2 regions of the Actinopolymorpha sp. B9G3 genome follow, and region 2 is predicted to be linked to the other one. Evidence: predicted binding sites of a transcription regulator. Region 2 holds the regulator's gene; the other holds the start of a gene.
The links. Region 2 encodes HrcA, which represses chaperone genes, less so after heat shock. Its sites were predicted from a motif close to TTGGCACTCGNNNNNNNCGAGTGCCAA; they were not measured.
Positions count from the first base shown of each region.

Region 1 (3,953 bases), on a different contig from region 2:
ACGCCTGCAGGTCGCGCGGATTCACCCCTTGTGCGCGGGCCGCCTCGGCGGCCTCGGCGCGCCACTGCGCACAGGCCGGCGCCACGAAGTCGGGCACGAACGTCACCATGCACACGCCGCCGTTGCCGGGCAACGCCGCGAGCACGTCGTCGGGCACGTTGCGCGGGACGTCACAGACGGCGCGGGTCGACGAGTGCGAGAAGATCACCGGCGCCTCGCTCACCCGGAGCGCCGCGCGCATCGTGTCTGCCGAGACGTGGGAGAGGTCGACGAGCATGCCGAGCCGGTTCATCTCGCGGACGACCTCCTCGCCGAACGGAGAGAGCCCGCGCCCGCCCTGGCCGGGCTCGTCGGTCGCTGCGTCGGCCCACGGCACGTTGTCGTTGTGGGTGAGGGTCAGGTAGCGCACGCCGAGCGCGTACATCGCCCGGAGCGTCCCGAGCGAACAGTCGATCGAATGCCCGCCCTCCATGCCCATCAGCGAGGCGATCCGGCCCGACGCGAAGACCTTCGCCACCTCGTCGGCGGTGGTCGCGAGCCCGAACGTGTCGGCGTACCGGTGGATCATCGCGTACACCGCGTCGATCTGTTCGAGCGTCGCCGAGACCGCGTGGTCGCCCTGCAGCCGGCTCGGCACATAGACCGACCAGAACTGCGCCCCGACACGGCCCTCGCGCAACCGTGGGATGTCGGTGTGCAACGCGGGAGCCGGTTGACCGATGTCGAGCCGGTCGAAGTCGTACGCCGCATGCAGGCGCATCGCGATCGGAAGGTCGTTGTGCCCGTCCACGAGCGGATTCGCGGCCAGCAACGCCTTGGCCCGATCGAGGCTGGTGTCCATGCCGCCCCATCATTCCGTACGGCACCGTCGCGAGCGCACACCGCGACGGCTGGACAGCCACGAAGGGGCGGTCCCGGATGGCTCCGGGACCGCCCCTTCTTGGTCGTGCGGTACGAAGGTGGGCGTGGGACTCAGAAGTCCATGCCACCCATGCCACCAGACGGGTCGCCGCCCGCCGGTGCCTTCTCCTTCTCCGGCTTGTCCGCGATGACCGCTTCCGTGGTGAGGAAGAGGGCCGCGATGGACGAAGCGTTCTGCAGCGCGGAACGAACGACCTTGGCCGGGTCGGGGACGCCGGCCTTGAGCATGTCGACGTACTCACCGGTCGCGGCGTTCAGGCCGTGACCGGCAGGCAGGCCGCGCACCTTCTCCGCGACCACACCGCCTTCGAGGCCCGCGTTGATCGCGATCTGCTTGAGCGGAGCCTCCAGCGCCACCTTGACGATGTTGGCTCCGGTGAGCTCGTCACCCTCGAGGTCGAGCTTGTCGAACGCCTTGATTCCGGCCTGGACGAGCGCCACGCCGCCACCGGCGACGATGCCCTCCTCCACCGAGGCCTTCGCCGCGCGAACGGCGTCCTCGATCCGGTGCTTGCGCTCCTTCAGCTCCACCTCGGTGGCGGCGCCGACCTTGATCACCGCAACGCCGCCGGCGAGCTTCGCCAGCCGCTCCTGCAGCTTCTCGCGGTCGTAGTCGGAGTCACTGTTCTCGATCTCGGCACGGATCTGGTTGACCCGGCCGGCGATCTGGTCGGAGTCGCCTGCGCCCTCGACGATGGTCGTCTCGTCCTTGGTGACCGTGACCTTGCGGGCCCGGCCGAGCAGGTCGAGGCTGGCGTTCTCGAGCTTGAGACCGACCTCCTCGGAGATGACCTGGCCACCGGTGAGGATGGCGATGTCACCGAGCATGGCCTTGCGCCGGTCCCCGAAGCCGGGTGCCTTGACGGCAACCGACTTGAACGTGCCGCGCATCTTGTTGACGACGAGCGTGGCCAGGGCCTCGCCCTCGACGTCCTCGGCGATGATCAGCAGCGGCTTGCCCGACTGCATGACCTTCTCCAGGACCGGGAGCAGGTCCTTGACGGCGGAGATCTTGGAGTTGGCGATCAGGACGTACGGGTCGTCCAGCGTCGCCTCCATCCGCTCCATGTCGGTGGCGAAGTAGGCCGAGATGTAACCCTTGTCGAAGCGCATACCCTCGGTGAGCTCGAGCTCGAGGCCGAAGGTGTTGCTCTCCTCGACGGTGATGACGCCTTCCTTGCCGACCTTGTCCATCGCCTCGGCGATGATCTCGCCGACGCTGGTGTCGCCACCGGCGGAAACAGCCGCGACGGACGCGATCTGCTCCTTGGTCTCGACGTCCTTCGCGGCCTGCGCGAGCTGCTCGGTCACCCGCTCGACGGCTGCCTCGATACCACGCTTGAGGCCCATCGGGTTGGCACCGGCAGCGACGTTGCGCAGGCCCTCGCGGACCAGCGCCTGCGCCAGGACGGTCGCGGTGGTCGTGCCGTCGCCGGCCACGTCATCGGTCTTCTTGGCAACTTCCTTGACGAGCTCGGCCCCGATCTTCTCCCACGGGTCTTCGAGCTCGATCTCCTTGGCAATGGAGACGCCGTCGTTGGTGATCGTCGGCGCGCCCCACTTCTTCTCGAGGACGACGTTGCGACCCTTGGGACCAAGGGTCACCTTGACGGCATCGGCAAGCGAGTTCATTCCCCGCTCGAGACCGCGTCGCGCGTCCTCGTTGAACGCGATGATCTTGGGCATCTAGCTGGATCCTCCCCCAGTCGGGTGGATGTCGTGTGGCCGGCCCGACGCCCGCGACGGACGGCCCCTCACCATGCCAGGGGCCTCGCCGAACCGCCCTGCAGCGGATTGTCACTCGCGACCTTCGAGTGCTAAGCACGTGTTTAGCACTCGACCGGGGAGAGTGCAAGCGGCTGGCCTGCCGGTGGGGTCGAACACGGGAGCTAGCATCGGGTGCTCATGGCTTGCGGTGATCGGCTGGGGAGGGGTGGAACGTGGTGTCCGAGGCGGAGGAGGCTCAGGACAGCCCGGTGGACTGGGTAGCTCAGCACACCCGCCACTACCTCGACACTGGGCGTACTGGAGACCAGCTGGGCCTGCCGGCATTGCTGTTGACGACTCGCGGTCGCAGGTCGGGCAAGTGGCGGCGTACGGTCTTGTACTACGGCGAGGACAGCGATCGCTATCTCCTGGTGCCGTCGAACAGTGGGCTTCCTGAGTACCCCGCGTGGTATCTCAACCTGCTCGAGCATCCCGAGGTACGCATACAGATCGGCTTGGAACCAGTCTTTACCGCCTGCGCCCGCCTCGCGACGGCCGAGGAGCAACCGCCACTGTGGGCCACGATGGTGTCGATGCTCCCGGACTACGAGACGTATCGATCGATGAGCGGCCGTGACTTTCCGGTCGTGATCCTGCAGCGGACATGATCTTCAGCGATTGGAGTCGGGCTGGCTTGACACCTGCCTGATGCCGGTTCATTGCGGTCTTCGTCCGAGCATGCGGGGCGATTTGGTGGGGCGAGACCCCGCCAGCCGGGATGCGGGATGTCGTGTGCCGACCCGGCACTGCCAGACAAAACCCTCATCTAGAGGTGGCCGCTGAACGGGTCGTCGGCGAGCGCCCGCAGGCCGGCGGCGATCTGCTGGGCCTGCTGGTCGTACGGCTGTGGCCGCGGACCGGTCGAGATCGCGGCCGCCACCAGGCGCAGCTGGTCGGGAGGAAGCAGCCTGCCACCTCTGCCGCGGAGCATCAGGCGTACGACCTTTCCGGTCGTGGCCTCACGAAGGACGAGGAAGGGAATGCGGCGGCCGGTCCTGACCGTCGTGGACGACGTGCCGTGGGGGCCGTGGGTCGACACGGTCCTGGTCTCCGCCGCCGAGTCGACGCTCACCGCAGAGGTGGCCAGGTCACACCTGCTTGTGCCGAACGGCCCCCGGGCCACGAGCACCGTTCCCCGCAACCAGGTCCGGCAGCGCCGAATCCACTTCGCCAGCGCCACCGCCACGCCCACCGACATGCCCAGGAAGAACAGCCCTACGACGACCGCGACGATGTCCCTCTCCACCGCGGAGAACACCAGCACG
Region 1 is NZ_JBEEAB010000011.1:202,735-206,687, forward strand. It holds gene ABNF93_RS20295 (dipeptidase) at 1-841, opposite strand, end outside; gene groL (chaperonin GroEL) at 973-2,607, opposite strand; gene ABNF93_RS20305 (nitroreductase family deazaflavin-dependent oxidoreductase) at 2,862-3,296, shown strand; gene ABNF93_RS20310 (hypothetical protein) at 3,455-3,953, opposite strand, start outside.
Region 1: the regulator HrcA is predicted to act here: its motif matches at 2,751-2,777, upstream of groL (chaperonin GroEL).

Region 2 (3,953 bases):
GTGCGTACCCCCGCCGGATCGCCTCGGCCAAAGCCTCCCGCGACCATGGCCACTCGGCTGCCTCCCATGCCCGCTCGATCGGCACCCGTTCCTCGACCAGGCGGCGGATCGTCCCGGCGACGCCCACGAGGTCGCCGCGCTGCTCCCCGACGTACGCATGGTCCACGACCGTGCCATGCCCGGGCACGACCGCTGTCCGCGTCGTCAACAGTCCCGCCACCACGTCGAGCGTCGCACCCCACTCGAGCGGGTACGAGTCGTCGCCGTACGACGGCGGGCCGGACTCCTCGACGAGATCTCCCACGTAGACCACGTCGGCGTCGGGAACCCGGACCACGACGTCGCCGTCGGTGTGGCCGCGTCCCGGATGCACGAGCTCCACCACCCGGTCGCCGAGATCGGCCATCGCGACCGACGCGAAGGTCCGTCCCGGCGGCACTACCTCCAGTGCGGCCATCTCCGTGGCCCATTCGGCGGACCGCGCCGAGAGCTCCGCACGCACGCCGTCGGCCCGCGCCTCGAGCATCGCGGGCACGGACTCGTGGCCGTAGATCACCGCGTCGGCGAACCGGGCGTTGCCGAAGCAGTGATCGAAGTGCCAGTGGGTGTCGACCACCCAGCGCACCGGCGCGCGGGAGAGGCGACGCAGGTCAGCGCGCAACTCGTCGGCTTCGCCCAGGCTTGCCCGGGTGTCGACCAGCAGGATGCCGACGGCACCCACGACCGCCCCGATCGTGAGGTCGTACGACGGGTAGCGGCGGGCGAAGCAGCCCGGCCCGACCTCGGTCCATCCGTGCGTGTTCGTGTCCACGATCCACAGCCTCGCATCCGCTCAGGACGCACATTCGGGGCCTCTCCCCGTAGACTGGCACTCGGGTTCGGGGAGTGCCAGGCACATGCCGCTGCCCCGCCCTCAGGTCAACCGTGACGCGAGGAGGTGCGGGCTCCATGCTCGACGAACGGAAGCTGGCCGTCCTCCGCGCCATCGTCGAGGACTACGTGCACACCGAGGAGCCGGTCGGTTCCAAGGCGCTTGTCGACCGGCACCACCTGGGCGTTTCCTCCGCGACGGTCCGCAACGACATGGCCGCGCTGGAGGACGAGGGCTACATCGCCCAGCCGCACACGAGCGCTGGCCGGATCCCGACGGACAAGGGCTACCGGCTGTTCGTCGACCGGCTGAGCACGATCAAGCCGATGTCTGGCGCGGAGCGCAGGGCGATCTCGACGTTCCTCGAGGGCGCGGTCGATCTGGACGATGTCGTCAACCGGACCGTACGCCTGCTCTCCCAGCTCACCCGCCAGGTCGCGGTCGTGCAGTACCCCACCTTGTCCCGGTCGACCGTCCGCCATGTCGAGTTGGTGCTGCTGTCCACCACCCGGCTGCTGATCGTCCTCATCACCAGCACGGGCCGGGTCGAGCAGCGTGTCGTCGACGTCGGCAAGGCCCCTGAAGACGCGCTGCTGGGCGATGTCCGGGCCCGCCTCAACGCTGCGGTCATGGGGGCGCGGCTCGCCGAGGTGCAGTCGCTCGTGGTCGACCTGCCTGAGGCGTTCGCGCCCGACGACCAGCCGATCGTCGCCAGCATCGTGTCGGCGTTCCTCGAGACCCTCGTCGAACGCCCGGAGGAACGCATCGCGGTCAGTGGCACCGCCAACCTGATCCCGCTCGGGCACGAGTTCCACTCCTCGATCCGGCCGGTACTCGAGGCGCTGGAGGAGCACGTCGTGCTGTTGCGGCTCCTCGGCGAGTCGACCGCTCCCGCCCGCCTCACGGTCCGGATCGGGCACGAGAACCCCTACGCTGAGCTGGCCGCCGCCTCCGTTGTCGCGACCGGCTATGGTCCTGGGGACGAGACACTCGCCCACCTGGGTGTCGTCGGACCCACCCGGATGGACTATCCGGGCACGATGGGTGCGGTCCGGGCGGTCGCCAGATATGTCAGTCAGATCCTCGCTGAGGAATAGCTTCTCAAAGAGGCAGCGGGGTCTTAAGGAAGATGAGTCCCAAGGGAATGAGTCAGTGCAAGAGGCCACCCACAGCATGAGCCAGGACTATTACGAACTCCTCGGAGTCGGGCGCGACGCGTCCGCGGAGGAGATCAAGAAGGCCTACCGCCGGCTGGCGCGCACCCTGCACCCTGACGTCAACCCGGATCCGGAGACCCACGAGCGTTTCAAGGAGGTCACCCGCGCCTACGAGGTCCTGTCGGACCCGAAGAAGCGTGAGGTCTACGACCTGGGGGGCGATCCGCTCGGTGCGGCTGGACAAGGTGCGGGATTCGGGCAGGGTTTCTCGTTCACCGACATCATGGACGCGTTCTTCGGCGGCACGACCGCCCGCGGGCCGCGACCCCGGACCCGCCGTGGCCAGGACGCGCTCCTGCGCCTCTCGGTCGATCTGGCCGAGGCGGTGTACGGCGCCGTCAAGGAGGTCCAGGTCGACACGGCCGTCGTCTGCGGGAGCTGTTCGGGCAGGGGCGCTGCCCCAGGCACGACACCCACCAGCTGCTCGGTCTGCGAGGGTCGCGGTGAGATCAGCTCCGTCCAACGGTCCTTCCTCGGCCAGGTCATGACGAGCCGGCCGTGCCCCCGCTGCCAGGGGTTCGGCACGATCATCCCCACCCCGTGCCCTGAGTGCGCGGGGGAGGGCCGGGTGCTGTCCCGGCGTACCCTCGCCGTCCGGATCCCCGCCGGCGTCGACGACGGCACCCGGATCCAGCTGGCCGGCCAGGGTGAGGTGGGCCCCGGCGGCGGTCCCGCCGGCGACCTGTATGTCGAGATCCAGGTCGCCCCGCACGAGGTGTGGACCCGGCGCGCCGCCGACCTGCACTGCTCGGTGACGCTGCCCATGACGGCCGCGGCGCTCGGCACGACGATCTCGCTGGAGACGCTCGACAACGACACCGTCGAGGTCGACGTCAAGCCTGGCACGCAGTCCGGGCAGCGCCTGGTCGTCACCGGTCGAGGCGTACCTCATCTGTCCGGTTCGCATCGCGGTGACCTGGTCGTCCACGTCGTCGTGGAGACGCCGACGAAGCTCGACGCGGCACAGCGAGACCTGCTCACCGAGCTCGCCAGGCTACGGGACGAGGAGAAGGCGACCGGCCAGTTCTCGTCCGAACGTCGAGGCGTCTTCTCGCGGATCCGGGACGCCTTCAACGACAGGGGTGTCTGAACCGCCGTGGCACAACGATCAGCCGACTGTGTGTTCTGCGGCATCGTCGCCGGCACGATCCCGTCGGCACAGGTCCGTGAGACCGACCGGACCCTCGCCTTCCGCGACGTGAGCCCCCAGGCACCCGTCCACGTACTGGTCGTTCCCAAGGACCACTACGCCGACGTGGCCGAAGTCGTGGCCGCCGCTCCCCACCTGCTCCGGCTGCTGCTCGAGGAGTGTGTGGCGGTCGCCAGGGACGAGGGGATCGCCGACGACGGCTACCGGATCGCCCTCAACACCGGCGAGCAGGGTGGTCAGGCGGTCGCGCACTGCCACGCCCACGTTCTCGGGGGACGGCAGATGGCTGGTCAGCTGGGCTAGAAGAGCGCCCGTCGGCGGCGGGGCCCCGGGCCGTTGGCGGCGGAAGATCGCGTCGGATCGCCCCGGATCGGGAAAGTACGGAAGAAATACCCGTCCGCATCCGGTCCCGCGCGGGCTACCATGACTGTCGATTCACCGGCCAGGAGCCGGGTGTCAGCACGTTGGGACTACGGAGGAGAGGGCCGACCAAGGCCGCCCATGGGCAAGATCACCCCGTCACAGACCAAGATCGTCGTACCGTCGAGCATCTCCATGGTGAGCCTGCTCGGGCCGCGTGATGAGTTCCTCCGGGTCGCTGAGAAGGAGTTCGACGCCGAGATCCACGTCCGCGGCAACGAGATCACCGTGGTCGCGGAGCCTGACGAGCGGATCCTCGTCGAGCAGCTGTTCGACGAGCTGGTGGCCGTCGTCC
Region 2 is NZ_JBEEAB010000004.1:276,044-279,996, forward strand. It holds gene ABNF93_RS10015 (MBL fold metallo-hydrolase) at 1-811, opposite strand, end outside; gene hrcA (heat-inducible transcriptional repressor HrcA) at 949-1,968, shown strand; gene dnaJ (molecular chaperone DnaJ) at 2,045-3,178, shown strand; gene ABNF93_RS10030 (HIT domain-containing protein) at 3,185-3,541, shown strand; gene ABNF93_RS10035 (PhoH family protein) at 3,740-3,953, shown strand, end outside.